3 linked regions of the Variovorax paradoxus genome follow. The protein of the gene in region 2 interacts with the protein of the main gene of each other region in a pairwise test. Links are inferred from orthologs where the notes say so. Each region holds a gene or a part of one and is shown on either strand. Other genes may lie near its edges. The genes, in order: glnL, AACL56_RS17055 and AACL56_RS14855.

What was found.
Region 1: the proteins of AACL56_RS17055 (region 2) and glnL interact in binary tests that used the Escherichia coli proteins (3 or more experiments, as listed by UniProt). The link is inferred for Variovorax paradoxus from one-to-one orthologs.
Region 3: the proteins of AACL56_RS17055 (region 2) and AACL56_RS14855 interact in binary tests that used the Escherichia coli proteins (3 or more experiments, as listed by UniProt). The link is inferred for Variovorax paradoxus from one-to-one orthologs.

Annotation. Positions count from the first base shown.
Region 1 is NZ_LR743507.1:2,509,277-2,515,202, reverse strand. The notes cover bases 2,936-5,926. They hold glnL (nitrogen regulation protein NR(II)), read right to left. Parts: upstream 4,976-5,926; coding sequence 3,896-4,975; downstream 2,936-3,895. Other genes in these bases: glnA (type I glutamate--ammonia ligase), read right to left, coding at 5,750-5,926; AACL56_RS11330 (hypothetical protein), read right to left, coding at 4,980-5,492; ntrC (nitrogen regulation protein NR(I)), read right to left, coding at 2,936-3,869. In the rest of the region: AACL56_RS11355 (hypothetical protein), read left to right, coding at 1-773; xth (exodeoxyribonuclease III), read left to right, coding at 938-1,723; AACL56_RS11345 (hypothetical protein), read left to right, coding at 1,728-2,264; more of ntrC, read right to left, coding at 2,313-2,935.
Region 2 is NZ_LR743507.1:3,718,023-3,728,859, forward strand. The notes cover bases 3,018-5,882. They hold AACL56_RS17055 (P-II family nitrogen regulator), read right to left. Parts: upstream 4,687-5,882; coding sequence 4,348-4,686; downstream 3,018-4,347. Other genes in these bases: AACL56_RS17040 (RDD family protein), read left to right, coding at 3,018-3,188; AACL56_RS17045 (diacylglycerol kinase), read left to right, coding at 3,185-3,592; AACL56_RS17050 (TIGR00730 family Rossman fold protein), read left to right, coding at 3,624-4,214; AACL56_RS17060 (NAD+ synthase), read right to left, coding at 4,692-5,882. In the rest of the region: AACL56_RS17020 (acetolactate synthase 3 catalytic subunit), read right to left, coding at 1-439; AACL56_RS17025 (RNA polymerase sigma factor), read left to right, coding at 719-1,285; AACL56_RS17030 (DUF3619 family protein), read left to right, coding at 1,282-1,704; AACL56_RS17035 (DUF3106 domain-containing protein), read left to right, coding at 1,736-2,584; more of AACL56_RS17040, read left to right, coding at 2,604-3,017; more of AACL56_RS17060, read right to left, coding at 5,883-6,380; AACL56_RS17065 (GNAT family N-acetyltransferase), read left to right, coding at 6,399-7,631; AACL56_RS17070 (hypothetical protein), read left to right, coding at 7,705-8,457; ppa (inorganic diphosphatase), read right to left, coding at 8,518-9,045; AACL56_RS17080 (sodium-translocating pyrophosphatase), read left to right, coding at 9,299-10,837. UniProt on the Escherichia coli protein: P-II indirectly controls the transcription of the glutamine synthetase gene (glnA). P-II prevents NR-II-catalyzed conversion of NR-I to NR-I-phosphate, the transcriptional activator of GlnA. When P-II is uridylylated to P-II-UMP, these events are reversed.
Region 3 is NZ_LR743507.1:3,243,231-3,254,394, forward strand. Bases 1-3,192 are described here. They hold AACL56_RS14855 ([protein-PII] uridylyltransferase), read right to left. Parts: upstream 2,808-3,192; coding sequence 201-2,807; downstream 1-200. Other genes in these bases: AACL56_RS14850 (sensor domain-containing diguanylate cyclase), read right to left, coding at 1-97; map (type I methionyl aminopeptidase), read right to left, coding at 2,830-3,192. In the rest of the region: more of map, read right to left, coding at 3,193-3,654; purL (phosphoribosylformylglycinamidine synthase), read left to right, coding at 3,891-7,868; AACL56_RS14870 (hypothetical protein), read left to right, coding at 7,876-8,187; AACL56_RS14875 (peptidylprolyl isomerase), read right to left, coding at 8,275-9,060; AACL56_RS14880 (BolA family protein), read right to left, coding at 9,188-9,463; AACL56_RS14885 (septation protein A), read right to left, coding at 9,475-10,017; peptide-methionine (R)-S-oxide reductase MsrB, read right to left, coding at 10,014-10,424; AACL56_RS14895 (protein adenylyltransferase SelO), read right to left, coding at 10,421-11,164.

The sequences.
Region 1 (5,926 bases), 1.2 Mb from region 2 along the record:
CCGGGCTGCGTGCCGAGTTCAAGGCCGAGGCCTTCGCTGGCGCGTCGCTCAGCGCCGAGGGCGAGGCCACGTACGAGAAGGGCAAGGGCGTCACGGTCAAGGGCAGCGTCGAGGCGATGGTGGGCGTGAAGATCAAGGTGGACGCGAACATCGACGTGGCCGACATCTTCCTGATCGAGGCCAGCGCCGAGGCTTTCGCGGGCGCCATGGCCACGGCCGAGGTCGAGTTCAGCGCCACGGTGGACGGCGTGAAGCTCGAGCTCAAGGCCGAAGCCTTCGCCGGCGCGCGCATCAAGGGCGAGGCCTCGCTGTCGCTGCGCATGTGCGGCTACGACATCATCAAGGGCACGGCCAAGGGTTCGCTGTCGGTCGGCGTCGGCGCCTCGTTCGCGCTCGAGTTCGAGTCGTCGGCCTTCGGGGGCTCCAAGCTCGGCATCGAGGCCGACGTGACGGTGGGCGTGGGCATGGGCGGCGGCGGCGAGTTCACCGTGTATCAGGACAACCTGGGCCGCGCGTTCAACTCGCTCTTCTATTCCAGCTACCTCACGCTGCTCGGACGCTCCAGCGAGCGCGACACCTGGCGCACCTACTTCCGCGACCTGGAAGACAACCAGATCCTGTTCGAGCGCGCCGACAAGATCATCGACGAGGCGCTGACAGGCTGCTACATCGAGTACCAGACCAACTTCACGCAGCTGCAGGCGTGGAAGCAGATGGAGGCGCTGTCCTGCTTCAAGGCGAACAAGGCCATTCCGGACGTGATCGCGCTGTAGACCGGGGTTGGGGGCGCGTAGACGTACGCGTCTCCGTCTGATACAGGGCCCGGCCGCGGGCGCGGCAGAATGTGCGCCGGAACTCCTTTCGCGGCACGGCCGGCGGGGCAACCATGCCACGCCGCCGCGCCACACCGACAGCCCTCGCACAGACCGCCGCCCACATGAAAATCGCCACCTGGAACGTCAACTCCCTCACCGCGCGCCTGCAGCACGTGCTCGACTGGCTCATTGCCAACCCGGTCGACGTGCTCTGCCTGCAGGAGCTCAAGATGACGGACGACAAGTTTCCGCTCGAGGTCCTGAAGTCCGCGGGCTACGAGGCCGCGGTGTTCGGCCAGAAGACCTACAACGGCGTCGCCATCCTGAGCCTCGCGCCGGTCCGCGACGTGGTGAAGAACATCGGCGGTTTCACGGACGACCAGTCGCGCGTGATCGCGGCGACCATCGAGACGCCCTCCGGTCCGCTGCGCGTGGTCAACTGCTACTTCGTGAACGGGCAGGCGCCGGGCTCGGAAAAGTTCGCCTACAAGATGAAGTGGCTCGAGGCGCTGCACGACCAGCTGCGCCAAGAGCTGGCCGCACACCCGAACCTGGTGCTGCTGGGCGACTTCAACGTCACGCCCGAGGACCGCGACAGCTTCGACCCTGTGGGCCTGAAGGAAACCATCCACCACACGACCGAGGAACGCAACCATTTCAAGGCGCTGCTCGAGCTGGGCCTGACCGACAGCTTCCGCATGTTCGAGCAGCCCGAGAAGAGCTTCTCGTGGTGGGACTACCGCATGCTGGGCTACCAGAAGAACCGCGGCCTGCGCATCGACCACATCCTCGTGAGCCAGCCGCTGCTGCCGCGCGTGAAGGGCTGCGTCATCGACCGCGTGCCGCGCAAATGGGAAAAGCCCAGCGATCACGCACCGGTGGTGCTCGATCTTGACCAGGGAGCCTGAGACCATGGCGAAGCTCCATCGCACGGCCAGCCGCGTCGCCCTGCTGGCGGCGGCACTGGCACTGTCGGCCTGTTCGCTGCTGAAGTCCGCCGACAAGGCGGAGGGCGGCGCAGGGGCCTCCTCGTCCACGTCCGAATCGCCCGCGGACGAGGCTTCCTCGAGCGGGCGCGAAGTGGCCACGGTGCGGCTGATCACGGCGCAGACGCCGGCCGTGCGGGCCTACCGCAAGATCGGCGCGCGCCACATCTACAACAAGTACGCCAGCCGCATCTACAAGGGCAAGATCCCGCCGCTGGTCTACGCGGTGGTGGTGGTCGAGACCGACATCGATGCCACCGGCAAGGTGGTGCGCGTGGGTTTCAGCCGCACGCCGAGCCATGCACCCGAGGTGCCGCCGAAGATCGCGGAGCTGATCAAGGCCACGTCGCCGCTGCCCAACCCCGGAAAGCTGGGCGCCCACACCTACGTGGACACGTGGCTCTGGGACAAGAGCGGCAACTTCCAGCTGGACTCGCTGACCCTCGGACAACGCAGCCGATAGCGAAGACACCCGCGAACCGGCATAAAAAAAGGCCCCGAGGGGCCTTTTTCATTCGATGCCGAGTTCCTGGATCTTCCGGGTGATGGTGTTGCGCCCGATGCCCAGCTTCTGCGCGGCCTCGATGCGGCGACCGCGCGTATTGGCCAGCGCCGTGAGGATCAGGCGCGACTCGAAGCGGCGCGACAGCACGTCCCACACGTCGGTGCGCCCGGCCGCCAGCAGCGCCTGCGCCTCGGCCTCGAGGCCGCCTTCCCAGCTGCTGACGCCGCCCGCGGCGGGAGCCTCCGGAGCGTCGGCTGCGGCGTGTGCGCTGTGTGTGGCCGATGGCGCCTCGACGCCCGCCACCGGCAGCGGCGCCACGGCCTGCTGCGGCATTCCGGCAGGGGCCGTGGCCGCGCTCTCCGCCGCATGGGCGTGGGCATCGACGGCGGCGCCGCCGGCCATCACTTCGGGCGGCAGGTCCTTGGCCTCGATCAGCTGGGCTGGCGCCATCACGGTCAGCCAGTGGCAGATGTTCTCGAGCTGCCGCACGTTGCCGGGGAAGCTGAAGGCCGCGAGCCTGGCCAGCGCGGCATCGGAAATGCGCTTGGGCTCCACGCCGAGTTGCCGCGCGCTGACCTGCAGGAAGTGGCGCGTGAGCGCGGGCACGTCCTCGCCGCGTTCGCGCAGGGCCGGCAGGCGCAGGCGGATCACGTTGAGACGGTGGAACAGGTCTTCGCGGAAGCCGCCGAGCTTGACGCGCTGCTCCAGGTCCTGGTGGGTGGCCGCGATGACCCGCACGTTGGCCTTCACCGAGTTGTGGCCGCCCACGCGATAGAAGTGGCCGTCGCTGAGTACGCGCAGCAGGCGCGTCTGCAGGTCGAAGGGCATGTCGCCGATTTCATCGAGGAACAGCGTGCCGCCCTCGGCCTGCTCGAAGCGGCCGCGGCGCATGGTCTGCGCGCCGGTGAAGGCGCCGCGCTCATGGCCGAAGAGCTCGCTCTCGAGCAGGTCCTTCGGGATGGCGGCGGTGTTGATGGCCACGAACGGGCCGTTGGCGCGCGGCGAGTGCTTGTGCAGCGCGCGCGCCACCAGCTCCTTGCCCGAGCCCGATTCGCCGGTGATGAGCACCGTGACGTTGCTCTGCGAGAGCCGGCCGATGGCGCGGAACACGTCCTGCATCGCGGGCGCCTGGCCGAGCATCTCGGGCGCAGCGACCATACGTTCTTCCGCGACTTCCTCGCGCTGGCTTTCGTCGACCGCGCGGCGGATGAGCTCGACCGCACGCGGCAGGTCGAAGGGTTTGGGCAGGTATTCGAAGGCACCGCCTTGAAAGGCCGAGACGGCGCTGTCGAGGTCGGAGAACGCCGTCATGATGATGACGGGCAGGCCGGGGTGCCGGGCCTTGATCTTGTCGAGCAGGTCGAGCCCGGAGCCGCCCGGCATCCGGATGTCGCTCACCAGGACCTGGGGCGCCTGCTGCTCGTCGTCGCCGGCCTGCTCGAGGGCGGCCAGCACCTCTCGGGTATTCGTGAAACTGCGCGTGGGCAGGTCTTCGCGCAGCAGAGCCTTCTCGAGCACGAAGCGAATCGATTGGTCGTCATCAACTATCCAGATCGGCTTCATGCATCTCCTCTGTTGCCGGTGCTGCGCTAGGGCAGCGGTATCAATATCTTGAAATCGGTTCGGCCCGGGACGCTGTCGCACTCGATCACGCCGTGATGCTGCTGCACAAAGGTTTGCGCGAGCGTCAGCCCCAGCCCGGTCCCGCCTTCCCTGCCCGAGACGAGCGGATAGAAGATGCGGTCCTTGATCGTGTCCGGCACACCCGGTCCATTGTCGATGACATGCAATTCCAGTGCCAGTCGATACCACTGCTTGTTGAAGATCACCTGGCGTGCCACGCGCGTCTTGAAAGTGATCTGCGCATCGCCCGCGGCGCGACGCTCGGCCAGCGCCTGCGCCGCGTTGTGCGCGATGTTCAGCGTGGCCTGGATGAGTTGCTCGCGGTCGCCGCGGAACTCGGGGATCGAGACGTCGAAGTCGCGCTCGATGTGCAGGTCGCGCGGAAATTCCGCCAGGATGACCGAGCGCACGCGCTCGCACACCTCGTGGATGTTCACGTCGCCCACCACGTGCGGGCGCCGGTGCGGCGCCAGCAGCCGGTCGACCAGCGTCTGCAGCCGGTCGGCCTCGTGGATGATGACCTGGGTGTATTCGATGAGGTCGCGGGACTCGACCTCCATCTGCAGCAGCTGCGCCGCACCGCGGATGCCGCCCAGCGGATTCTTGATCTCGTGCGCGAGGTTGCGGATGAGTTCCTTGTTGGCCTGCGCCTGGTCGATGAGGCGCTCCTCGCGGTCCTGGCGCACCTGCTGCTCGAGCGGCGACATCTCGATGATGAGCTCGCCCTTCCTGTCGCCGTGCGACAGCGTGACCTGCACCGGCATCAGCTCGTGATTGACGCGACGCAGGAAGGCTTCGTAGCGCAGCGTTGCGAAGTCGTTGCTGCTGGCGCCGTCGATGGCAGTGCGCAGCACCTGCGGCTCGTGGAAACAGGCACCGAACTGCGATCCCTCGAGCGTGCGTCGCGATGTGCCCAGTGCGTCCTCGAGGCCTGCGTTGGCAAACAGCACGGAGCCGTTGCCGTTGACCACCGCGATCAGCGTGGACAGCAGGTCGAAGGACTTGAAGCGCAGGTTGGCGCCGTTCGCCTTCTTCCCGAACACCATGTGATCAGGGCTGCTTGACGGGCAGACGGCCGATCTCGCGGCGGATGCCGGCGATATCGCTCTCGTTGCGCGCCAGCTCGGCCTTCATTTCGGCGACGCGGTCCAGGTACTTCTGATAGTTCTTGCTTTCGCTGCCCTGCTTCTCGGGCTCGCCGTTGTTGTATTCCTTCTGCAGCTCGGCCTGGCGCGCCTCGGCCTTCTTGAGCTCGGACTCGAGCACCGAACGCGCCTCGCCATCGCGGGCGCGCTGGTCGACGCCTTCGACGCGCGGGCTGCCCGCCGGCGCACGCGCTGCAGACGAACCCGAGGACGACGACGTCGAACCGCCGCCACCGCCCGAAGGCCTCGTGCCCTGCACGACCGTGACGTTGCCGCCTTCGAGCGGCTTGCATCCCTTCTGCTGGGCGATGGAGGCGTTGTTGGTGTATTCATTGCCGCAACGCCAGACGCGCTCCTGCGCGAGCGCCGGCAGCGCGAGCAGTGAACCGGCCAGGAAAATGAGGGAAGCAGTCTTCATGTGTATCGGTTATTGGCGGTGGACAGCGCGACAAAGGCGCATTTTCATGCAATTCGACGCCAATGGTGACCAGATGTTCCACCCCAATGAAAAAGGACGGCAAGCCGTCCTTTTCTTAACCCATCGGGCCTACACACCGCGCTGCGCCAAGCCCCCTTCCAGGGATACCGCGGAACCGGCTTTGCCGGGCCGCAGGTATCGCCCCCGGTAGGAAGGCGAAGCGACACGAAGTGCGCACAGCCTGGAGGCGAGCCAAATTACAGCGAGTAGTACATGTCGAACTCGACGGGGTGCGTCGCCATGCGGAAGCGCGTGACTTCCTGCATCTTCAGTTCGATGTAAGCATCGATGTAGGCATCGGTGAACACGCCGCCCTTGGTCAGGAACGCACGGTCCTTGTCCAGGTATTCCAGGGCCTGGTCGAGGCTGTGGCA
Region 2 (10,837 bases):
CGATGGGGCGCGTGATGCCGACCGTGTCGCATTCCTGGAAGGCGTCGAGGCCGATGGCCGCCGTCGGCACCTGACCCGAGATGATCACCATCGGGATCGAATCCATGTAGGCCGTTGCGATGCCGGTGACCGCGTTGGTCAGGCCAGGACCGGAAGTGACCAGCGCGACGCCGACCTCGCCGGTGGCACGTGCGTAACCGTCGGCTGCGTGAACGGCGGCCTGCTCGTGGCGCACCAGCACATGCTGGATGGTGTCCTGCTTGTAAAACGCGTCGTAGATGTAGAGAACTGCGCCGCCGGGGTAGCCCCAGACATATTGAACGCCTTCGGCCTGCAGTGCCTTGACCAGCACTTCTGCGCCCATGAGTTCTTGCGACGGATTGCCTGCGCCGCTGGACGCGGCCGCCGCGGAAAGAATTTCCGCCTTGGAGATTTCCATGATCAACCTTTGTTTATTTCGGGAACGAAATACCTTGGGTGCCCCTTGCCAACCCTTGTGAGGTCGCGCCAGGACTTAAGGCCAAAGCCATGAGCGGACTGATGTTCCGCCGGACCGTGACCCGTTTGCCTTTTGACTTGCAGGCCGGATTATGGCACTTCCGGCGTTCAGATTCGCTTCATGTGGCGTGCAAAGCTACAAAGGCATAATCCGCGGCGATAACCATACGCGATCGCCAGACCCATTCCCACGAGGCGCGTCCTGCGCGTCCCCTCTCGCTTGGCCACTGAACAAGAACTCTCCGACTTCCTGAAAAGCGTCGAACGGCGCGCTTTCAAGCGCTCGGTCTATCACGTGCGGGATGAAGAAGCAGCGCTCGATATCGTGCAGGACAGCATGATGAAGCTGGCGCAGCACTATGGCGACAAGCCGGCCGCCGAGTTGCCGATGCTGTTCCAGCGCATCCTGTCGAATTGCACCCTCGACTGGTTCCGCCGCCAGAAGACCCGCCGCGCGCTGTTCTCCAACCTCAGCGACTTCGACTCCGTCGACGACGACGGAGATTTCGACCTGCTCGAGAACTTCGTCTCGCCGACCGACTCTAGGGAAGCGGAGAGCGCCGAAGACACGACCCGCCGCGCCCAGATCTTCAAGGAGATCGAGGAGCAGATCGCAGCTTTGCCCGGTCGTCAACGCGAGGCTTTCCTGATGCGTTACTGGGAGGAAATGGACGTCGCAGAGACGGCCGCCGCGATGGGCTGCTCCGAAGGCAGCGTCAAAACCCATTGCTCGCGAGCCGTTCACGCTCTGAGCAAGGCGCTCAAGGCCAAGGGAATATCGCTATGAACACTATGGTTCCAACCACATCATCCGCCGCCGAGGACGAGTTCGGCCTGCGCCTGGCCGCCCGCCTGTCGGCCGGCAACCGCGAGCTGCCGCACGACATCGGCGAACGACTGCGCGTGGCGCGCGCGCAGGCTGTTGCCGCTCGCAAGCTTCCGCCGCAGTTGCGGACCGCGCCCGTGGTGGTGCAGTCGGGTCATTCGGTCGCGCTGGGCGGCGGCTGGTGGACCCGCATCGGCTCGGTGGTGCCCTTGATCGCGCTCGTGGCCGGTCTGATCACCATCAGCGTGATGCAGGACGACGATCGCGCCAGCGAATTGGCCGAGGTCGACTCCGCCCTCCTCACCGGCGATCTGCCGCCCGCTGCCTATACCGACCCCGGCTTCGCCCAATTCCTGAAGGCCGACAGCGCCTCCGACTGAACATTTCACGACGGACACCCCGACCGACCGAATGCGACGCCGCACCTCCTCCAGCGCGAACACCCCCCGCCCGACGCGCCCGCTCCAGGCGGGCGCCGTCGTTTGGGCAGGCGCGCTTGCAGCGGCCGCCTTCGGCCTGACGCTCGCCAGCGCCCAACCCCCTGCCGAGGGCTTCGCCAAGTCGTCGGGAGGCACGACGACGCCATCGGCCACCTCCAGTCCCAAGGCCGTCCCGACGACCAAGCCGCTATGGAGCGAACTCAGCGCCGAGCAGCAGCATGCGCTCAAGCCGCTCAATGTTCACTGGAACACGCTCAACGTCGGTCAGAAAAGGAAGTGGCTGGCGCTCTCGCGCAACTTCGAGAGCATGTCCGCAGACGACCAGAACACCCTGCACAGCCGGATGATCGAGTGGGCCGCGCTCAGCAACCAGCAGCGCGTGCAGGCGCGGTTGAATTTCGCCGAGGTCAAGCGCATCCCTCCTGATGAGCGAAAGGCGAAGTGGGAGCAATACCAGGCCTTGAGCGAGGAAGAAAAGCGCAAGCTCGCCGAGCGCGCGCCGGCCAAGCCCCGCGGCGCCGCCGTTCCGGTGCGCCCCGTCTCGTCACAGCGGCTGGTGCCTGTGCCGGCTGTCACGCCGGGCGGCCAGCACACTCCCAGGATCCTGTTGACTCCGCCGCCCGCGCCTGCGTCCGCACCCGCAACGCTCATGGTGGCCTCTCCGCCCGAGCGCACTTCTCCCAGCGCGACACCCGCGGTGATCGTCGCCCCGGCCGCCCCCGCCGCGCCTCTGTCATCGAGCACGGCCTCGCCGCCGGTGCCGCCGGAAGCACAGGTACCTGCCCCCGCGGCAAGCGATACGCCTGCTCCCGCCCCCTGACTCCCGGTACAAGGTTTCGATGGTTTCCAGCCCTCCCGAAGCGTCGGGGTCCGAACAGCCTGGCTCGCCCTCCGCGCCCTTCGCGCCTGCAACCACCGCTCACCTTTCGATAGCCGCCGGCACGCCGGGTCTGTGGCGGCGGATGGCTTGCTGGCTCTATGAAGGCATGCTGCTGTTCGCCGTGGTGTTCGTGTCGGGATGGCTCTTCAGCACGCTGGGCCAGATGCGCGATGCGATGGATTCCCGGCGCCACCTGCTGCAGGCTTTTCTTTTCGTGGTATTCGGCGTGTACTTCGTCTGGTTCTGGACCAAGGGCCAGACTCTTGCCATGAAGACCTGGAACATCCGCATCGTCGACACGCATGGCCGCCCGGTCACCCAGGGCCGCGCCCTCGGACGCTACCTGCTGAGCTGGATCTGGTTCCTGCCGCCGCTGGCTGCCATTGCGCCCTTCAAGCTGTCGGGCGGCGAATCGGCGGTCCTGATCTTCGGCTGGGTCGCCATCTGGGCCCTGCTCGCACGTTTTCACCCCGAGCGCCAGTTCTGGCACGACGCCTGGGCCGGTACGCGGCTCATCACCTCCAAACCGATGAGTCGCCGATGAGTGCCTTGCCGAAACTTCCCGACCCCGCCGTCAACCCGCAGAAGTCCCGCAAGGGCTTCGAGCGTGTCTGGCATGCCACGCTGATTTCGCTGCATGGCCTGCGCGCCGGCTGGAGCGAACCGGCCTTCCGCCAGGAAGCGATCCTGTCGATCGTCATGATCCCGGTTGCCTTCTGGCTGGGCCGCAGCTGGGTCGAAGTGGCGTTGCTCGCGGGCAGCGCCATCCTGGTGATGATCGTCGAGCTGCTTAACACCGCTGTCGAGGCCGCCATCGACCGCATCGGCCCCGAGTGGCACGACCTTTCCAAGCGCGCCAAGGACATGGGCAGTGCCGCGGTGCTGCTCTCGCTCACGCTGTGCGGGGGGATCTGGGCTGCGGCGCTGTGGCAACGCTTCATGTCATGAGCGGGCCGGCTGCCTGCGGCATGATGGCAGCATGACTCCTGAATTTTCGATCTGTGTGTATTGCGGTTCGCGCCCCGGCGAACGCCCCGAGTTTTCCCAGGCTGCACGAGCGGTCGGCCAGTGGATCGGCCAGCACCGCGGCCAATTGGTGTACGGCGGCGGCCGCACCGGACTGATGGGCACCGTGGCCGAGGCGACACGGCTGGCCGGCGGCCGGGTCGTCGGCATCATCCCCAAGGCGCTGGTCGACAAGGAACTGGCCAACCCCCTGTGCGACGAGTTGCACGTGGTCGACACCATGCACGAGCGCAAGGCCATGATGGGCGAGCGTGCCGACGCCTTCGTCGCCCTTCCGGGCGGCATCGGCACCTTCGAGGAACTGTTCGAGATCTGGACCTGGCGCCAGCTTGGCTATCACGACAAGCCGACCGGCATCCTGAACACCGCCGGCTACTACGACGGCCTGCTGGGCTTCCTGGCGCACAGCGTGCGCGAGGGCTTCATGGGCGAATGGCAGATGGACCTGATCCGCACCGGCACCGAGGTGCCTGAACTGCTGGCGGCGCTTCGCGCTGAAGTCCCCCTGCACCCGCGAGAAGATCGCCTCTCGGAAAACCTCTGACCCCTGCGGCCGCTGCACAGCGGCCGGCCCTTTTCAGAAAAGCGAGGAACCGGCTTTGCGGGACCTCAGGCGTCGCCCCGGTCAGAGGGACGGCCAAGCGACACGACGTGCGCGCGGCCGGGGGGCGAATCGGTCAGACCGCGTTTTCGTTCTCTTCACCCGTGCGGATGCGCACGATGCGCTCCACCCCGGTCACGAAGATCTTCCCGTCGCCGATCTTGCCGGTACGCGCCGAATTGACGATGGCCTCGATGCATCGATCGACGTCGGCCTCGTTCACGACCACCTCGACCTTCATCTTGGGCAGGAAATCGACGACATATTCAGCGCCGCGGTAGAGCTCGGTGTGCCCCTTCTGGCGGCCGAAACCCTTGACTTCGGTGACTGTGAGGCCGGTGACGCCCACTTCGGCCAAGGCCTCGCGCACGTCCTCGAGCTTGAAGGGTTTGACGATGGCGGTGATCTGCTTCATGGGTTTTATGCTCCGGCGGTTTCGTTGAATTTGCTGGTGATAGGGTAACGCCAATCCTTGCCGAAGCTTCGATGGGTGACCCGGATGCCTACGGGCGCCTGGCGCCGCTTGTATTCGTTGATCTTGATCAGCCGTGCGACACGCTCGACCACCGCGCGGTCGTAGCCCGCGGCGATGATCTCGTCGATGCCCTCATCATCCTGCATGTAGCGTGCCAGGATTCCGTCGAGGATGTCGTAGGGCGGGAGGCTGTCCTGGTCGGTCTGCCCGGGCCGCAGTTCAGCGCTCGGCGGGCGCGTGATGATCCGCTCGGGAATGGGCTCGGCACCGGTGCCGTACGGGTCGTGGGCGTTGCGCCAGCGGGCCAGTGCGAACACCGTGGTCTTCAGCAGGTCCTTGATGACCGCGAAGCCGCCCGCCATGTCGCCGTAGAGGGTGCAGTAGCCGGTGGCCATCTCGCTCTTGTTGCCGGTGGTCAGCACGATCGAGCCGAACTTGTTCGACAGCGCCATCAGCAGCGTGCCGCGGATGCGGGCCTGGATGTTCTCCTCGGCCGTGTCCTCGGGCCGCCCCTCGAACTCCCCGGCCAATGCGCCCTTGAAGGACTCGACGGTGTGCCTGATGGAAATCTCGTCGTAGCGCACGCCCAGCCGGCCGGCCATGTCGCGCGCGTCGATCCAGCTGATGTCGGCGGTATACGGCGACGGCATCATGACGGCGCGGACCTTTTCCTTGCCCAGCGCATCGACGGCGATGGCAAGCACCAGTGCGGAGTCGATGCCGCCCGAAAGCCCGAGGATGGCACCTGTAAAGCCGTTCTTGCCGACGTAGTCGCGCACGCCCAGCACCAGCGCATCCCACAGCTGGGCTTCGGCATCGCGCACCGGTGCGATGGCGCCCGGCTCATCGGTGAAGCCCACGCGGCCTTGCGCCGTGCGCTCCAGTTGCGCGAAGAGGAGCTTCTCCTGGAAGCTTCCGGCCTGCATGGCGACCGCGCCGTCGGCTTGCAGCGCGAACGAAGCGCCGTCGAACACGACCTCGTCCTGTCCGCCGACCAGGTGCGCGTAGACCAGCGGCAGGCCCACGGACCGCGCTCGCTCCGACATGCGCGCGACCCGTTCACCTTCCTTGCCCACGTGGTACGGCGACGCATTGATCACCGCCAGCACCTCGGCGCCGCCCTCTCGGGCCAGTTCGGCCGGCTGGTCGAACCAGGCGTCCTCGCAGATGAGCAGGCCGACCGACACGCCGCCCGCCTCGAACACGCAACTGCCCTGTCCCGGCGTGAAGTAGCGGCGCTCGTCGAACACCTGGTAGTTGGGCAGCTCTCGCTTGGCGTAGGTCTCGAGGATGCGGCCCTCCTTGATGACACTGGCCGCGTTGTGGCGCATCTGCACCGCCACCGACCGGCTGCGCACGCTGCCGCCCGTGGGATGCCCCACCACCACGACCATGTCTTTGAGGTCGGCCAGAGCGGCGGCAATGCCTTTCACGGCATCATCACAGGCTTCGGTGAAGGCGGGGCGGAGGAACAGGTCCTCCGCTGCGTAGCCGGCAATGGAGAGCTCGGGCGTCAGCAGCAGACGCGCACCCTGCGCATGCGCCTGGCGCGCGGCGTCGACGATCTTTTCTGCATTGCCGGCAATGTCGCCCACCACAAAATTGAGTTGCGCGATCGCGAGCTTGAGCGTCATACAGAAGGAAGAAAAGGCTTGAACGATTATGTCATTCGGGTTTTGTCATCGCCGTCGGACGTGAGCCCGGAAGCATGGAACACACTGCTCGCCGCCGAGGCCGAGCCCTCGCCTTTCATGCGTCACGAATACCTCGCGGCGCTGAACGACAGCCGGAGTGCCACGCCCGACAGCGGATGGATGCCGCAGTTCGTCACGCTGTGGCAAGGCGAGACCTTGCAGGCGGCGTGCCCGCTCTACATCAAGGACCATTCGTACGGCGAGTACGTGTTCGACTGGGCCTGGGCCAACGCCTATGAGCAGCACGGCCTGGCCTATTACCCGAAGGCCGTGGTCGCGGTACCGTTCACGCCCGTGCCCGGTGCGCGGCTGCTGGCGCGCGATGCCGCCAGCCGCACTTTGCTGGTGCAAGGGCTCATCGCCCTGTGCAAGCAGCAGGAGCTGTCTTCGCTGCATCTGCTGTTCGGCTCCGAGGCCGACATCGCTGCCTGCACCGAAGCCGGCCTTATGCTGCGCAACACCGTGCAGTTCCACTGGACGAATGCAGCCCCCGCGTCCGGCGCCGACGCGTCCTCGCAGCCCCCCGAGGGCGAGCATTTCGCCTTGGGGCCGAACGGCGGCGGGACCTACCCCGACTTCGATGCCTTCCTCGCCAGCCTCTCGCACGACAAGCGCAAGAAGATCCGGCAGGAACGCCGCAAGGTGGCGGACGCCGGCGTGAGCTTTCGCTGGTCGCGCGGCGCCGACATCGCCAAGGCCGACTGGGACTTCTTCTACCGCTGCTACGAACGCACCTACCGCGAACACGGCAACCCGCCCTACCTCACGCGCGACTTCTTCCGGCGCATGGCCGACACGATGCCCGAGGCCTGGCTGCTGTTCATCGCCGAGCGCAACGGCAAGCCCATGGCCGCCAGCCTGATCGCGCTGTCGACACAGCCCGGCGAACCGCCGGTTGCCTACGGCCGCTACTGGGGGGCGCTGGAACGCGTCGACTGCCTGCACTTCGAGGCCTGCTACTACCAGCCGCTGGCCTGGTGCATTGCGCATGGCGCGACGCGCTTCGAGGGCGGCGCACAGGGCGAGCACAAGATGGCGCGCGCGCTGATGCCGGTGAAGACCACCAGCGCGCACTGGCTGGCGCACCCGTCCTTCGCCGATGCGGTCGAGCGCTTCCTAGAGCGTGAGGGCGAAGGCATCGAGAACTACATGGATCACCTCGGCGAGCGCAGTCCGTTCAAGGCGACCTGAGCAGCCCCTGCGTTGCCATGCGGGGCTGCTATAAACGCGCCCGATATCCACAACAACACAGAGGGGAAAACCGATGCCGATCTTCGGACTGGGGCTGCACATCCTGATCGCACTGTTCTTCGCGGTGCATGCCATGCGCCACGGCAAGCAGATGTACTGGCTCATCATCCTGTTCAGCTTCCCGCTGCTGGGCAGCGTCGTGTACTTCGTGGTCGAGTACCTGCCCGCCTCGCGCATGCAGCGCACCGCCGGCAAGGTGGCGAGCGCGGCGATCGGCTTCATCGATCCCGAGCGCGAATACCGCGCCGCGGCCGAGGCCTACGACCTCGCGCCCACCGCGCAGAACAAGCTGCGCCTGGCCAAGGCCGCGCTCGACCGGGGCCAGGCAGCCGACGCCGTGGGCCACTACCGCGACGCGCTGAAGGGCCCGCTGGCTTCCGACCCCGAACTTCAGTTCGGCCTGGCCAGCGCACTACTTGCCGCAGGCGGCCCCAGCGCCGGGCGCGAAGCGCTGCAATCGCTGCAGGCCCTGCGCGCCACGCGCGACGACTACCGCCGGGACGAGGTCGCCGTGCTCACGGCCCGGGCACTGGCTGCCGACGGCCGCCAGCAGGAAGCGCGCGATGCCTTCGAAAGCGCATTGAGCCAGTTCAACACGGTCGAGACCCGTGCCCGCTACATCGCATGGCTGGCTGAACAAGGGGATGCCACAGGCGCGCAGCGCCAGTGGGAGGAGCTCCAGCAGGCCGCGCGCCACTGGAACTCGCACGCGCGATCGGTCAATCGCGAGTGGATGCGGCTGGCCTCGGACGCGGTCCGGACCTGAGGCCGCCGGTTCGAGGGGCATGGCGCCCCTCGAACGCTGCCTCGCGGCAGCACGAAGAACTTACTTCTTGTAGTTGGCGATGCCGTCCAGGATTTCCTTCCTGGCGGAGTCGATGCCTTCCCAGCCCAGCACCTTGACCCACTTGCCCGCTTCCAGGTCCTTGTAGTGCTCGAAGAAGTGGCTGATGGCCTTCAGGCGCATCGGGTTCACGTCGTCGACCGACTTCCAGTGGCTGTAGATCGGCAGCACCTTGTCGGTGGGCACGGCCAGCACCTTGCCGTCGACGCCGGCTTCGTCTTCCATCATCAGGATGCCCAGGGGGCGGCACGGCACGACCACGCCCGGCAGCAGCGGGTACGGGGCGATCACCAGCACGTCGACCGGGTCACCGTCGCCCGACAGGGTCTGCGGCACGTAGCCGTAGTTGGCGGGGTAGTACATGGCCGTCGTCATGAAGCGGTCGACGAAGATCGCGCCCGATTCCTTGTCGACTTCGTACTTGATCGGGTCGGCGTTCATCGGGATTTCGATCACGACGTTGAAGGCGTCGGGCACGTTCTTGCCGGGGGAAACTTTGTCGAAGGACATGACGTTTTTCGAGTAGTTGAAAGTATGAGAAGGATGGGGACAAACCCGGAGTTTACTTTCCGTGTCACCGCACGGTCGCACACGCGCTCGTTTTTGCCTGTAAATTGCAACCGTTGGCCAATCGGCTCCGCACCTCGGTGCAGCGAGCTTCGAGGAAGCAACGCGACGGAAATCATGCCCCCGTACGCGTTGCACGCAGGGTTCATGGCGTCCGTCTCCACAAGTCTTAAACGAACGAATGGAGAAGCAAAGCATGATCGGCAACACCCCCCTGATACTGGCCATCGTCTGCGGCCTCGTGGCCGTGGCCTACGGTTTCTGGGCCCGAAGTTGGATTCTCTCGAAGGACGCCGGCAACGCCCGCATGCAGGAGATCGCAGCGGCCATCCAGGCCGGCGCCTCCGCCTACCTTGCCAAGCAGTACAGCACCATCGCCATCGTCGGCGTGGTGCTGGCGGTGCTGATCGCCCTCTTCCTCGACCTGACCACCGCCGTCGGCTTCGTGGTGGGCGCGGTGCTCTCGGGCGCGTGCGGCTTCATCGGCATGAACGTGTCGGTGCGCGCCAACGTGCGCACCGCGCAGGCGGCCACGCACGGCATCGGCCCGGCGCTGGACGTCGCGTTCCGCGGGGGCGCCATCACCGGCATGCTGGTGGTGGGCCTAGGGCTGCTGGGCGTGTCGGTCTTCTACTGGGTGCTGGCCGCCGGCGGCATTCCGGCCGGGGCCCACGGCCTGTCCTCCCTGCTCAACCCGCTGATCGGATTCGCCTTCGGCTCCTCGCTGATCTCGATCTTCGCGCGGCTGGGCGGCGGCATCTTCACCAAGGGCGCCGACGTGGGCGCCGACCTGGTGGGCAAGGTCGAGGCCGGCATCCCTGAAGACGACCCGCGCAACCCGGCCGTGATCGCCGACAACGTGGGCGACAACGTGGGCGACTGCGCCGGCATGGCGGCCGACCTGTTCGAGACCTATGCCGTGACGCTCATTGCCACGATGGTGCTGGGCGCGCTGATGGTCACGGCGGCGCCGGTCAACGCGGTGCTCTATCCGCTGGCGCTGGGCGGCGTGTCGATCGTCGCGTCGATCATCGGCTGCTTCTTCGTGAAGGCTTCGCCGGGCATGGTCAACGTGATGCCCGCGCTCTACAAGGGACTGGCGGTGGCGGGCGTGCTGTCGCTGATCGCGTTCTGGTTCGTCACGAGCTGGCTCATTCCCGACAACGCCATCGCGCCCAGCGGCAGCCAGCTGAAGCTGTTCGGCGCCTGCTTCGTGGGCCTCGCGCTCACGGCCGCGCTGGTGTGGATCACCGAGTACTACACCGGCACGCAATACAAGCCGGTGCAGCACATCGCGCAGGCGTCCACCACGGGCCATGGCACCAACATCATCGCGGGGCTGGGGGTGTCGATGCGTTCGACGGCCTGGCCGGTGATCTTCGTGTGCATCGCCATCCTGGCGTCGTACTCGCTGGCCGGCCTGTTCGGCATTGCGGTGGCCGCCACGTCGATGCTGAGCATGGCCGGCATCGTCGTCGCGCTGGACGCCTACGGTCCCATCACCGACAACGCCGGCGGCATCGCCGAAATGAGCGAACTGCCCGACAGCGTGCGCGCGGTGACCGATCCGCTCGACGCGGTCGGCAACACCACCAAGGCGGTGACCAAGGGCTACGCCATCGGGTCGGCAGGCCTCGCCTCCCTGGTGCTCTTCGCCGACTACACCCACAAGCTCGAGAGCTTCGGCCAGGCCATCAGCTTCAACCTGAGCGACCCGATGGTGATCGTGGGCCTG
Region 3 (11,164 bases), 480 kb from region 2 along the record:
TCACGGTCTCGAGCATTTCGAGCATCGGCCGTGCGAGGTCTTCGAGTGTCTTGGCGGAAGACACCGAGTCGGAAAGTTGTTCGATCAAAGATTCCATGACCGACATTTTGACGGTGATGGACCGTTCGCACCGGCTTTCGCTTCGCCGGAGTCCGCATGACCTGTTGTGCTGCTCGGGAATCTGCGGGTTGACCGGACGGTCAGGACGCAAGCGCTTCCATCAGTTCGGTCTCGATCGCGAGCTGCGTCTTCTGGCCCTGTAGCTCGGGGCCGCTGATCAGGAAGGTGTCTTCGACCCGCTCGCCCAGCGTCGTGACCTTGGCGAGCTGCAGGTTCAAGTGATGGCGTGCCAGCACCCGGGCCACCGAATACAGCAGGCCGGCGCGGTCGCTCGCCGAGATATTGAGCAGCCAGCGCTGTGCCTTGTCGTCTGGAAGCAGGCTGATGCGCGGCTTGATCGGAAAGCTGCGCACCCGGCGCGAGACCCGGCCCATGCTGGGCGAGGGCAGGGCGCCGGCCTCGGTGAGTGTCTGCGCCAGGCCCTGCTCGACCATGCTGATCAGGTCGCGGTAGTGGTCCGGCAGGAAAGTCGTCACCACCTGGAAGGTGTCGAGCGCGTAGCCGTTGCTCGTGGTGTGCACCTTGGCGTCCAGGATGCTGAAGGACGCCTGGTCGAAATATCCGCAGATGCGCGCGAACAGGTCGGGCTGGTCGGGCGTGTACACCACCACCTGCAGGCCTTCGCCCACTGGCGACAGGTGCGCACGCACGATGGGTGGCGCCTTCGGATCGACCTGCACGTTCTTCGGCGGCACGAACCGCGAGAGCTGCTTGGCGTGCCAGGCGATCTCGGTGGCGTCGTGGCGCATGAAGTAGCCCACGTCGAGCGTGTCCCACAGCGCCTTGTGCGCCTCGAAGCGCTGGGCGTGCAGCGCGAGCTGCACCAGCGCCTCGCGCTTGCGTGCCTCGACTTCGGCATCCGGGTCGGGCATGCGGCCGCCCAGCGCGCGCAGCGTGTAGCGGTAGAGGTCTTCGAGCAGCTTGCCTTTCCAGGCGTTCCACACGCGCGGCGAGGTGCCCCGGATGTCGGCGATCGTCAGCAGGTACAGCGCCGTCAGGTAGCGCTCGTTGCCCACGCGCTTGGCGAACGCGCCGATGACCTCGGGGTCGCTCAGGTCCTGCTTCTGGGCGACCTGGCTCATCACGAGGTGCTCGGCCACAAGGAATTCGATGAGCCTGGCGTCCTCGCGGGCGATGCCGTGCTGCTTGCAGAAGCGCTGCACATCGCGCGCGCCCAGCGTGGAATGGTCGCCGCCGCGGCCCTTGGCGATGTCGTGGAAGAGCGCGGCCACATACAGGATCCAGGGCTTGTCCCAGCCGGCGGCGAGCTGCGAGCAGAACGGGTACTCGTGCGCATGCTCGGCGATGAAGAAGCGCCGCACGTTGCGCAGCACCATCAGGATGTGCTGGTCGACCGTGTAGACATGGAACAGGTCGTGCTGCATCTGCCCCACGATGCTGCGGAACACGCGCAGGTAGCGTCCGAGCACCGAGGTCTGGTTCATCAGCCGGAAAGCGTGCGTGATGCCGTAGGGCTGCAGCAGGATCCGCATGAAGGTCTCATGGTTGGCCGGATCGTTGCGGAACTTGCTGTCCATGACGTGGCGCGCGTTGTAGAGCGCCCGCAGGGTGCGCGCCGACAGGCCCTTCACGCCGATGGTCTTCTGGTACAGCAGGAAGGTCTCGAGCACCGCATGCGGCTCGCGCTCGTAGAGGTCGTCGCTGGCGATCTCGATCAGGCCGGCGCGCTCGTAGAAGCGCTCGTTGATCGGCGTGTGCTGCTCGTCGCTGGGCTGCAGCCGCTCGGAAATGTTCAGCAGCAGGATCTGGTTGAGCTGCGACACCGCCTTGGCGGCCCAGTAGTAGCGGCGCATGAGCGCCTCGCTCGACTTGCGCTGCGATTCGCCCTCGTAGCCGAAGCTCGCGGCTACCGCGGTCTGCAGGTCGAACACCAGCCGGTCTTCGCGGCGGTTGGCGATCACGTGCAGACGGGCGCGGATGAGCGAGAGCAGGGCCTCGTTGCGCTTGATCTGCTGGGCCTCGAAGGAGGTTGCCAGGCCATTCTTGGCGAGGTCGTCCCAGCGGCTGCCGAAGCCGGCGGCCTTGGTCATCCAGAGGATGGTCTGCAGGTCGCGCAGGCCGCCCGGCGATTCCTTGCAGTTGGGTTCCAGCGCGTAGGGGGTGTTGTCGAACTTCTGGTGGCGATGCCGCATCTCCTGTGACTTGGCCACGAAGAACGCCTGCGGATCGATGGCACGGGCGAAGCGGCGGCGAAAGGCGGTGAAAAGCTTCTTGTCGCCGGTGATCAGCCGCGCCTCGAGCAGCGAGGTCTGGACGGTGACGTCCTTTTCGGCTTCGGCCAGGCACTCCTCGAGCGTACGGACACTGGAGCCGATTTCGAGGCCCGCATCCCAGCAGTGGCCGATGAAGGCCTCGATGCGGGCTGGCTCGATGGCGTTCTCATGGCCTTCGGGCGGCAGCAGCAGCAGCACGTCGACGTCCGAATACGGAAACAGTTCCCCGCGCCCGTAGCCGCCCACGGCGACCAGCGAAAGCGCGTCGCCGAAGCCGGCGTCCTGCCACAGGGAGGCAAGCGTCTCGTCGGCCAGTGCCGAGAGCTGACGCAGCACGGTGTGCACGCTGCGCGTCGGTGCGCGTGCAAAGCGCAGGGTGTCGAAAAGGGCGAGCTTCCTGGCGCGATAGGCTTCGCGCAGCGTCGCCACGTCGATCTTGGCTGCTTCGATCACGTGCGGGGAACGCGCGGGCGCGTCAGGTCTTGGTGGAGGTGACGAAGGAGGGCAGCGGCGGGCTGCCTTCGGACAGGGTCAGCACTTCGTAGCCGGTCTCGGTGACCAGCACGGTGTGTTCCCACTGGGCCGACAGCGAATGGTCGCGCGTGACGATGGTCCAGCCGTCGTACTGGCCGCCCTTGAAGTCTTCCTTCACGTCGCGCTTGCCGGCATTGATCATCGGCTCGATGGTGAAGATCATGCCGGGCTTGAGCTCTTCCATCGTGCCCGGGCGGCCGTAGTGCAGGACCTGGGGTTCCTCGTGGAAGCGCTGGCCCACGCCGTGGCCGCAGAACTCGCGCACCACCGAGAAGCCCTGGCCTTCGGCGAACTTCTGGATCGCATGGCCCACGTCGCCCAGGTGGCCGCCGGGGCGCACCTGCATGATGCCGTGCCACATGGCCTCGAAGGTGAGGTTGCACAGGCGCTTGGCGGCGATGGAGGCGTCGCCGATCACGTACATGCGGCTGTTGTCGCCGAACCAGCCGTCCTTGATGACGGTCACGTCGACGTTCATGATGTCGCCCTTCTTCAGGGGCTTGTCATTGGGAATGCCGTGGCAGACCACGTGGTTGACCGAGGTGCAGAGCGATTTGGGGAAGGGGACGCTGCTCGCGCCCATGTAGCCCAACGTGGCGGAGGTGGTGCCCTGCTTGACCATGTATTCGGCGGCGAGCCGGTCGACGTCGTTGGTCGTGATGCCGGGCTTGATGAGGGGCGTGAGGTAATCCAGCACCTCGGAGGCAAGGCGGCAGGCGACCCGCATGGCTTCGATGCCCGCAGCGTCTTTGTAGTTAATGCTCATGCCGGAATTATCCCATCCAGCAGGTGAACCTGCCCCCGACGCGGGCCACTTCGTGTCCCCGCTGCCCTCCAATGAGGTGGCCAGCGCAGGGCGGCCCGGGGTTGGCCTAAAATTGCGGGTTAACGCGGATGGCCCCAGTCAGCGGCCATCCGCCTCGATTCCTTGATTTCCAACGCGCCCCCGAGGCCCCACCGACCGTGACGCAGCCCGCACCTCAAGCCCTTCCTGTCGTAACCATGTTCGAGGGCGGCAGCGCACTCAGCGATTTCCGCGCACGCCAGCTTCTGCCGAAGCTGCAGGCCATCGAGCCGCGCATCGAGGGCATTTCGGCCCGCTTCGTCCACCTCGTGGTGACCGAGGCCGCCCTCGGCACCGCCGAGCGCGAGCGCTTCGCGGCACTGCTGACCTATGGCGAGCCCTTCGAGTCGCCGGCCAGATCGACCACCTCGGTGGTCGTGACACCCCGCCTGGGCACCGTGTCGCCCTGGGCCTCCAAGGCCACCGACATCGCCCACAACTGCGGCCTGGCGCTGCGCCGGGTCGAACGCGTCACCCAGTACCACCTGAAACTCAAGGCCCCGCTGATCGGCAAGGCGCCCGTGCTCGAGGGCGACCAGTTGGCCGCCGCGGCCGGCCCGCTGCATGACCGCATGACCGAATCGGTGCTGGCCACCGTCGAGCAGGCGGCCAGCCTGTTCAGCGAACTGCCGGCCCAGCCCATGGCGCAGGTCGATGTGCAGGCCGGCGGCCGCGCCGCGCTGGTCGCGGCCAACACCGGCTTCGGCCTGGCGCTGGCCGAGGACGAGATCGACTACCTCGTCGATGCCTTCACCCGCCTGGGCCGCAATCCCAGCGACGTCGAACTGATGATGTTCGCGCAGGCCAACAGCGAGCACTGCCGCCACAAGATCTTCAACGCCCAGTTCACCATCGACGGCAAGGCCCAGCCCCAGAGCCTCTTCTCGATGATCCGGCACACCGAGAAGCAGAACCCGCAGCACACCGTCATCGCCTATGCGGACAACGCCTCGGTGATGGAGGGCGCGACCATCGAACGGTTCATTCCGGCCGCGGGTTCTCAGAGCTATCAGAAAGACAGCGCGCTGAGCCACGTGCTGATGAAGGTCGAGACGCACAACCATCCGACCGCGATTTCCCCGTTCCCGGGCGCCTCCACCGGCGCGGGCGGCGAGATCCGCGACGAGGGCGCCACCGGCCGCGGCTCCAGGCCCAAGGCCGGCCTGACCGGCTTCACAGTGTCGAAGCTGTGGCCTGAAGATGGTCACTACGGCAAGCCCGAGCACATCGCCAGCCCGCTGCAGATCATGACCGAGGGTCCGCTGGGCGGCGCAGCGTTCAACAACGAATTCGGCCGGCCCAACCTGCTGGGCTACTTCCGAGAGTACGAGCAGGCGGTGGCGAGCGACCTCGACACCGTGCAGCGCGGCTACCACAAGCCGATCATGATCGCGGGCGGCCTTGGCAGCATCGACGCCACGCAGACCAAGAAGATCCAGTTCCCGGCCGGCTCGCTGCTGATCCAGCTCGGCGGCCCCGGCATGCGCATCGGCATGGGCGGCAGCGCCGCCAGCTCGATGGCGACCGGCGCCAACGCGGCCGAACTCGACTTCGACTCGGTGCAGCGCGGCAACCCCGAGATCGAGCGCCGGGCGCAGGAGGTCATCAACCACTGCTGGCAGCAGGGCGCGGCCAACCCGATCCTGGCGATCCACGACGTGGGCGCCGGCGGCCTGAGCAACGCGTTTCCGGAGCTGACCAACGACGCCGGACGCGGCGCGCGCTTCGACCTGCGCGCCGTGCCGCTCGAAGAGTCGGGCATGGCGCCCAAGGAGATCTGGTGCAACGAGAGCCAGGAGCGCTATGTGCTGGCCATTGCGCCGGAGTCGCTCGAGCAGTTCAAGGCCTTCTGCGAGCGCGAGCGCTGCCCGTTCTCGGTGGTGGGCGTCGCGACCGAGGAGCGCCAGCTGCTGGTGGCAGACGAAGGCGCCAACGTGCAGCCCGTCGACATGCCGATGGACGTGCTGCTCGGCAAGCCGCCCAAGATGCACCGCGACGTGAAGAGCTTGACACGCGTCTTCAAGCCGCTCGACCTCACGGGCGTCGACCTGCAGAAGGCCGCCATCGACGTGCTGTCGCACCCGACCGTGGCCTCCAAGCGCTTCCTCATCACCATCGGCGACCGCACCGTGGGGGGCATGAGCCACCGCGACCAGATGGTCGGCCCGTGGCAGGTGCCCGTGGCCGATTGCGCCGTGACGCTCGCCGACTACAAGGGCTTTGCCGGCGAAGCCATGAGCATGGGCGAGCGCACGCCGCTGGCCGCGCTCGACGCGCCGGCCTCGGGCCGCATGGCCGTGGCCGAGGCGATCACGAACCTGCTGGCCGCGCCGATCGAGCTTTCACGCGTGAAGCTGTCGGCCAACTGGATGGCCGCCTGCGGCGAGCCCGGCGAGGACGCTGCGCTGTACGAGACGGTGAAGGCCGTGGGCCTGGAGCTGTGCCCGGCACTGGGCGTATCGATTCCGGTCGGCAAGGATTCGCTGTCCATGCGCACCCAATGGAAAGACGGCGCTGAAGCCAAGCGGGTCACCTCGCCCGTGAGCCTGATCGTGACCGCCTTCGCCTCGCTGGCCGACGTGCGCGGCACGCTCACGCCGCAACTCGACGCCGAAGAAGCCGACACCACGCTGGTGCTCGTCGACCTGGGCCAGGGCAAGCACCGCATGGCAGGCAGCATCCTGTCGCAGACGCTCAACCAGAGCGGCGACACGGTCCCCGACCTGGACGACCCGGCGCAGCTCGTGGCCCTGGTCAATGCCGTGAACGCGCTGCGCGCCGACGGCAAGATCCTGGCCATGCACGACCGCAGCGACGGCGGGCTGTTCGCCACCGCGTGCGAAATGGCGTTTGCCGGCCACGTGGGCGTGGCGCTGAACGTCGACATGCTCGTGACGGAAGGCGACGGCATTTCCGACAGCCGCATGGAGACCGGCGACGCCAAGAACTGGGCGCAGCAGGTCAGCGCGCGTCGCGAAGAACTCACGCTCAAGGCGCTGTTCAACGAAGAACTCGGCATGGTGCTGCAGGTGCGCACCGCCGAGCGCAACGACGTCATGCAGGTGCTGCGTGCCCACGGCCTCAGCACGCACAGCCACTTCGTCGGCAAGACGCGCCCCGCCAGCTCCGCCATGGATGCGGGCAAGGGCAAGGTCGAAATCTGGCGCGATGCCAAGTCGGTGTTCAGCGCCAGCCTGCACGACCTGCACCAGGTGTGGGATTCGGTCAGCTGGAAGATCGCCCGCGAGCGCGACAACCCGGCCTGCGCCGACGCCGAGCACGCCGCAGCGGGCGTGCCGAACGACCCGGGCATGCACGTGTTCCTGCCGAACGCGCAACAGTCCGTGGCTCTGGCACCGGCCATCCTGCAGTCGCGCCCCAAGGTCGCGATCCTGCGCGAGCAGGGCGTCAACTCGCACGTCGAGATGGCCTACGCCTTCACCGAAGCGGGCTTCGAGGCCTTCGACGTGCACATGACCGACCTGCAGTCGGGCAGGGCGGACCTCGCCGATTTCAAGGGCGTGGTGGCCTGCGGTGGCTTCAGCTATGGCGATACGCTGGGCGCCGGCATCGGCTGGGCGCGCAGCATCACCTTCAACCCGAAGCTGGCCGAGCAGTTCAAGACCTTCTTCGGCCGCGCCGACACCTTCGGGCTGGGCGTGTGCAACGGCTGCCAGATGTTCGCCGAACTGGCCGACATCATTCCGGGCGCCGAAGCCTGGCCGCGATTCACCACCAACCAGAGCGAGCGCTTCGAGGCGCGGCTGTCGATGGTCGAGGTGCTGGAGTCGCCCAGCATCTTCTTCGCGGGCATGGCCGGCAGCCGCCTGCCGATCGCCGTGGCGCACGGCGAGGGCTACGCCAACTTCAAGCATCGTGGCGACGCGGCCAAGGCCATCGGCGCGATGCGCTTCGTCGACAACCACGGCCAGCCGACCGAGCAGTACCCGTTCAACCCGAACGGCAGCGCCGGCGGCCTGACCTCGGTGACCACGCCGGACGGTCGCTTCACCGCGGTCATGCCGCACCCGGAGCGCGTGTTCCGCAACATCCAGATGAGCTGGACCTCGGGCGACCGCAGCGAACTCAGCCCCTGGATGCAGATCTGGCGCAACGCGCGCAAGTGGGTGGGCTGACCGGCCGATGCTCGATCTCGATCACCCGCAAAGCCGGCATGTGCTGGAAGCGGCGCGGATCGAGGACCTGATCCGCAAGCAGCTGCTCACGTGGCGCGCCGACGAGGCACTGGCCTCGTCGGCGCGCATTGAGATCCTGCAGGTGCTGCTGCCGCAGCTCGAAGCGCTCAACGCGGCGCACTTCGGAGCATCGCGCAGGATCCACGGCACGCTCGACGCATTGGGCAAAGCCGTGCAGGGCATCGATGCCGACAAGGCGTGGCAGGTCTTCGGAGCCTTCGACGGGCCAGGAGACAACTTCGGTACCTGGGCCATCTGAAGCAGGCGACCGGCCGGCCATGAAAAAAGCGACCCGAAGGTCGCTTTTTCTATTCGCGGAACACCGCGAACCCTGGGGGTGTACGAGTTACTCCACCTTCGCCTTCGCGCGCAGTTCTTCCTGGTACTTCTGCAGGCGTTGCTGCTGCAGCTGCTGCGTGATCTGCGGCTTCACTTCCTCGATCTTCGGCAGCTGCGCCTGGCGGATGTCGTCCACGCGGATGATGTGGTAGCCGAATTGGGTCTTGATGGGCGCGGGGGTGGTCTCGCCCTTCTTGAGCTTGATCATCGCTTCCGAGAACTCGGGCACGAAGCTCGCGGGATTGGCCCAGTCGAGGTCGCCGCCGTTGGCACCCGAACCCGGATCCTTGCTCTGCTTCTTGGCGATGTCTTCGAACTTGGCGCCCTTCTTTAGGTCGGCCATGATCTTCTTGGCCTGGTCTTCGGTCTCCACCAGGATGTGGCGGGCCTTGTATTCCTTGCCGCCGTTGGCCGCCACGAACTTGTCGTACTCGGCCTTCACGTCGGCGTCCGACACCGGGTTGGTCTTGCGGTAGTTCTCGAACAGCGCGCGGATCAGGATGGCCTGGCGGGCGAGTTCGAGCTGGTTCTTGTAGTCCTCGCTGACGTCGAGACCCTGCTTCTGCGCTTCCTGCATGAACACTTCGCGCGCCACGATTTCCTCGCGCAGCTGGCTTTGCATTTCAGGCGTCACCGGACGGCCTGCGGCTGCCAGTTGCTGGGCCAGAACGTCCATGCGGGCCTTGGGCACCGGCTTGCCGTTCACGATGGCTGCGTTCTGCGCCAGCGCCGCCGTGGAAGTGGCACCGAGCAGCACTGCGGCCGCGACGGCCTGCAAGATTTGTTTTTTCATGGAATGAATATCGAGCTGGGAAGGAAATGCGCTTGTAGGAAAACGCGCGGGAAAGAAAGCAGGGAAGGGGAGGAAAAGGGGAGCGCTGCAACCGCGTCGAAAGCGGTGCGAGCTTGCGTTGGACGACTCAGAGCACCTCGATGGCGATGGCGTGCAGACCCTGTGCGATAAAAACCTGGAGGGCATCATACACAAGCCGATGCCGCGCCACGCGGGGATTCCCGTCGAACATGGGGGAGGCGATGCGCACGCGGAAATGGGTGCCGTAGCCCGCCGCATTGGCGCCCGAATGGCCCGCATGGGCAGCGCTTTCGTCGATCACTTCGAGCTCGGTCGGGGCGAGCTTCTCGCGCAATACGGCCTCGAGGGCTGCGGTGGTCGGCAACTCTGCGGTGGTGCTCATGGTGCCTCCCGTCATGCCGTGGGCTTGTCGTCGTTCTTAAGGTGCGGGGCGATGTACAGGCCCTGCGCCACCAGGAAGACGATCGGGAATACGTAGCCCCAGAGCTTGAAGTTGACCCAGGCCTCGGTCGTGAAGTACGCCGCCACATAGCCGTTGATGAGGGCCATGAACAGGCAGTAGCCGATCCACGCCACGTTCAGCCGGCCCCAGATGCGATCGGGCAGCTCGAGCTGCGAGCCCAGCAGCATCTTGAGAAAGTTCTTCTTCAGCGCCCAGAGCGCCACTGCCAGCGCGATGGCCATGGCGCCGTACAGCACGGTCGGCTTCCACTTGATGAAGCGGTCGTCATGCAGCACGAGCGTGAGCGTGCCGAACAGCAGGATCAGCACCAGCGTGGCCTTCTGCATGGCCTGCAGCTTGCGCTCGGTGGCGTAGATGATGGCCATCTGCACCACGGTGGCGGCCATCAGCACGCCGGTGGCGGTGTAGATGTCGCCGAGCTTGTACGCGACGAAGAACAGCAGGATCGGAAAGAAGTCGAGGATCAGTTTCATTTTTTCTGGAAGTCGAGCGAAGCCGAGTTCATGCAATAGCGCAGGCCGGTTTCGGTGGGGCCGTCGGGGAACACGTGGCCCAGGTGGGCGCCGCAGCCGGCGCAGACATTCTCGGTGCGCACCATGCCGTACGAGCGGTCGACGATGTTCCGGATGGCGCCGGGCACCGCCTCCTGCGAGAAGCTCGGCCAGCCGCAGCCGGCATCGAACTTGGTCGCGGAGTCGAACAGCTTGGCGCCGCAGCAGACGCAGTGGTAGGTGCCGTCGTCCCAGTGCGCCTCGTACTTGCCCGTGAAAGGGCGTTCGGTGGCGGCATGGCGCGTCACCTCGAAGGCGGCAGGTTCGGCGCCTTTTTCAGCCAGAAGGGCTTTCCATTCGGCGTCGGTCTTCTGTACGGGCAGGGTCATGAGGAACAGCTGATTTCGATCGTGGAGGCCCAGTCGGGCGGAAAGCCGGCGTAGGCGTCGTGTCCGGGGTGTTCGTCGAAGGGGGTTTCGAGCAGGGCCAGCAAGGTTGCCACACCCGAGTGGTCCTTTTCCTGACTTGCCTCGATGGCTTGTTGGCCCAGGTGGTTGCGCAACACGAACTTGGGGTTGGACCTGAGCATCAGATCGGCCGCTTGCCCAAGGTCCACGGTCGCATGGCGCTCCGAAAACGATAGCATCCATGCGTCGAAGCCTTCGCGATCCGGGAACAGGTCGCGCACCGGTTCGGCGTTGCCGTCGGCCATGTAGTGCGAGAGCCGGCGCCAGAAGATCGTGTAGTCGACCTTGCCTGCGGCCAGCAACTTGAGCACGCCCTCGACCAGCGGCCGGTCGCCTTCGGCCGCATCCGCCAGGCCCAGCTTGTCGCGCATGCGGCCTTCGAACTCCTGCGGAAACACGGTCTTGTACGACTCGAGCGCGGACACGGCAAGGTCCTGGTCGCCGATGAGCGGCAGCAGCGCCTGCGCGAGGCAGAACAGGTTCCAGTAAGCCACGTTGGGCTGCTGGTTGAAGGCGTAGCGCCCGCTGGTGTCGCTGTGGTTGCAGATGTGGCGCGGATCGAAGCCGTCGAGGAACTGGAACGGCCCGTAGTCGATGGTGAGCCCGAGGATGCTCATGTTGTCGGTGTTCATCACCCCGTGGCAGAAGCCCACGGCCTGCCA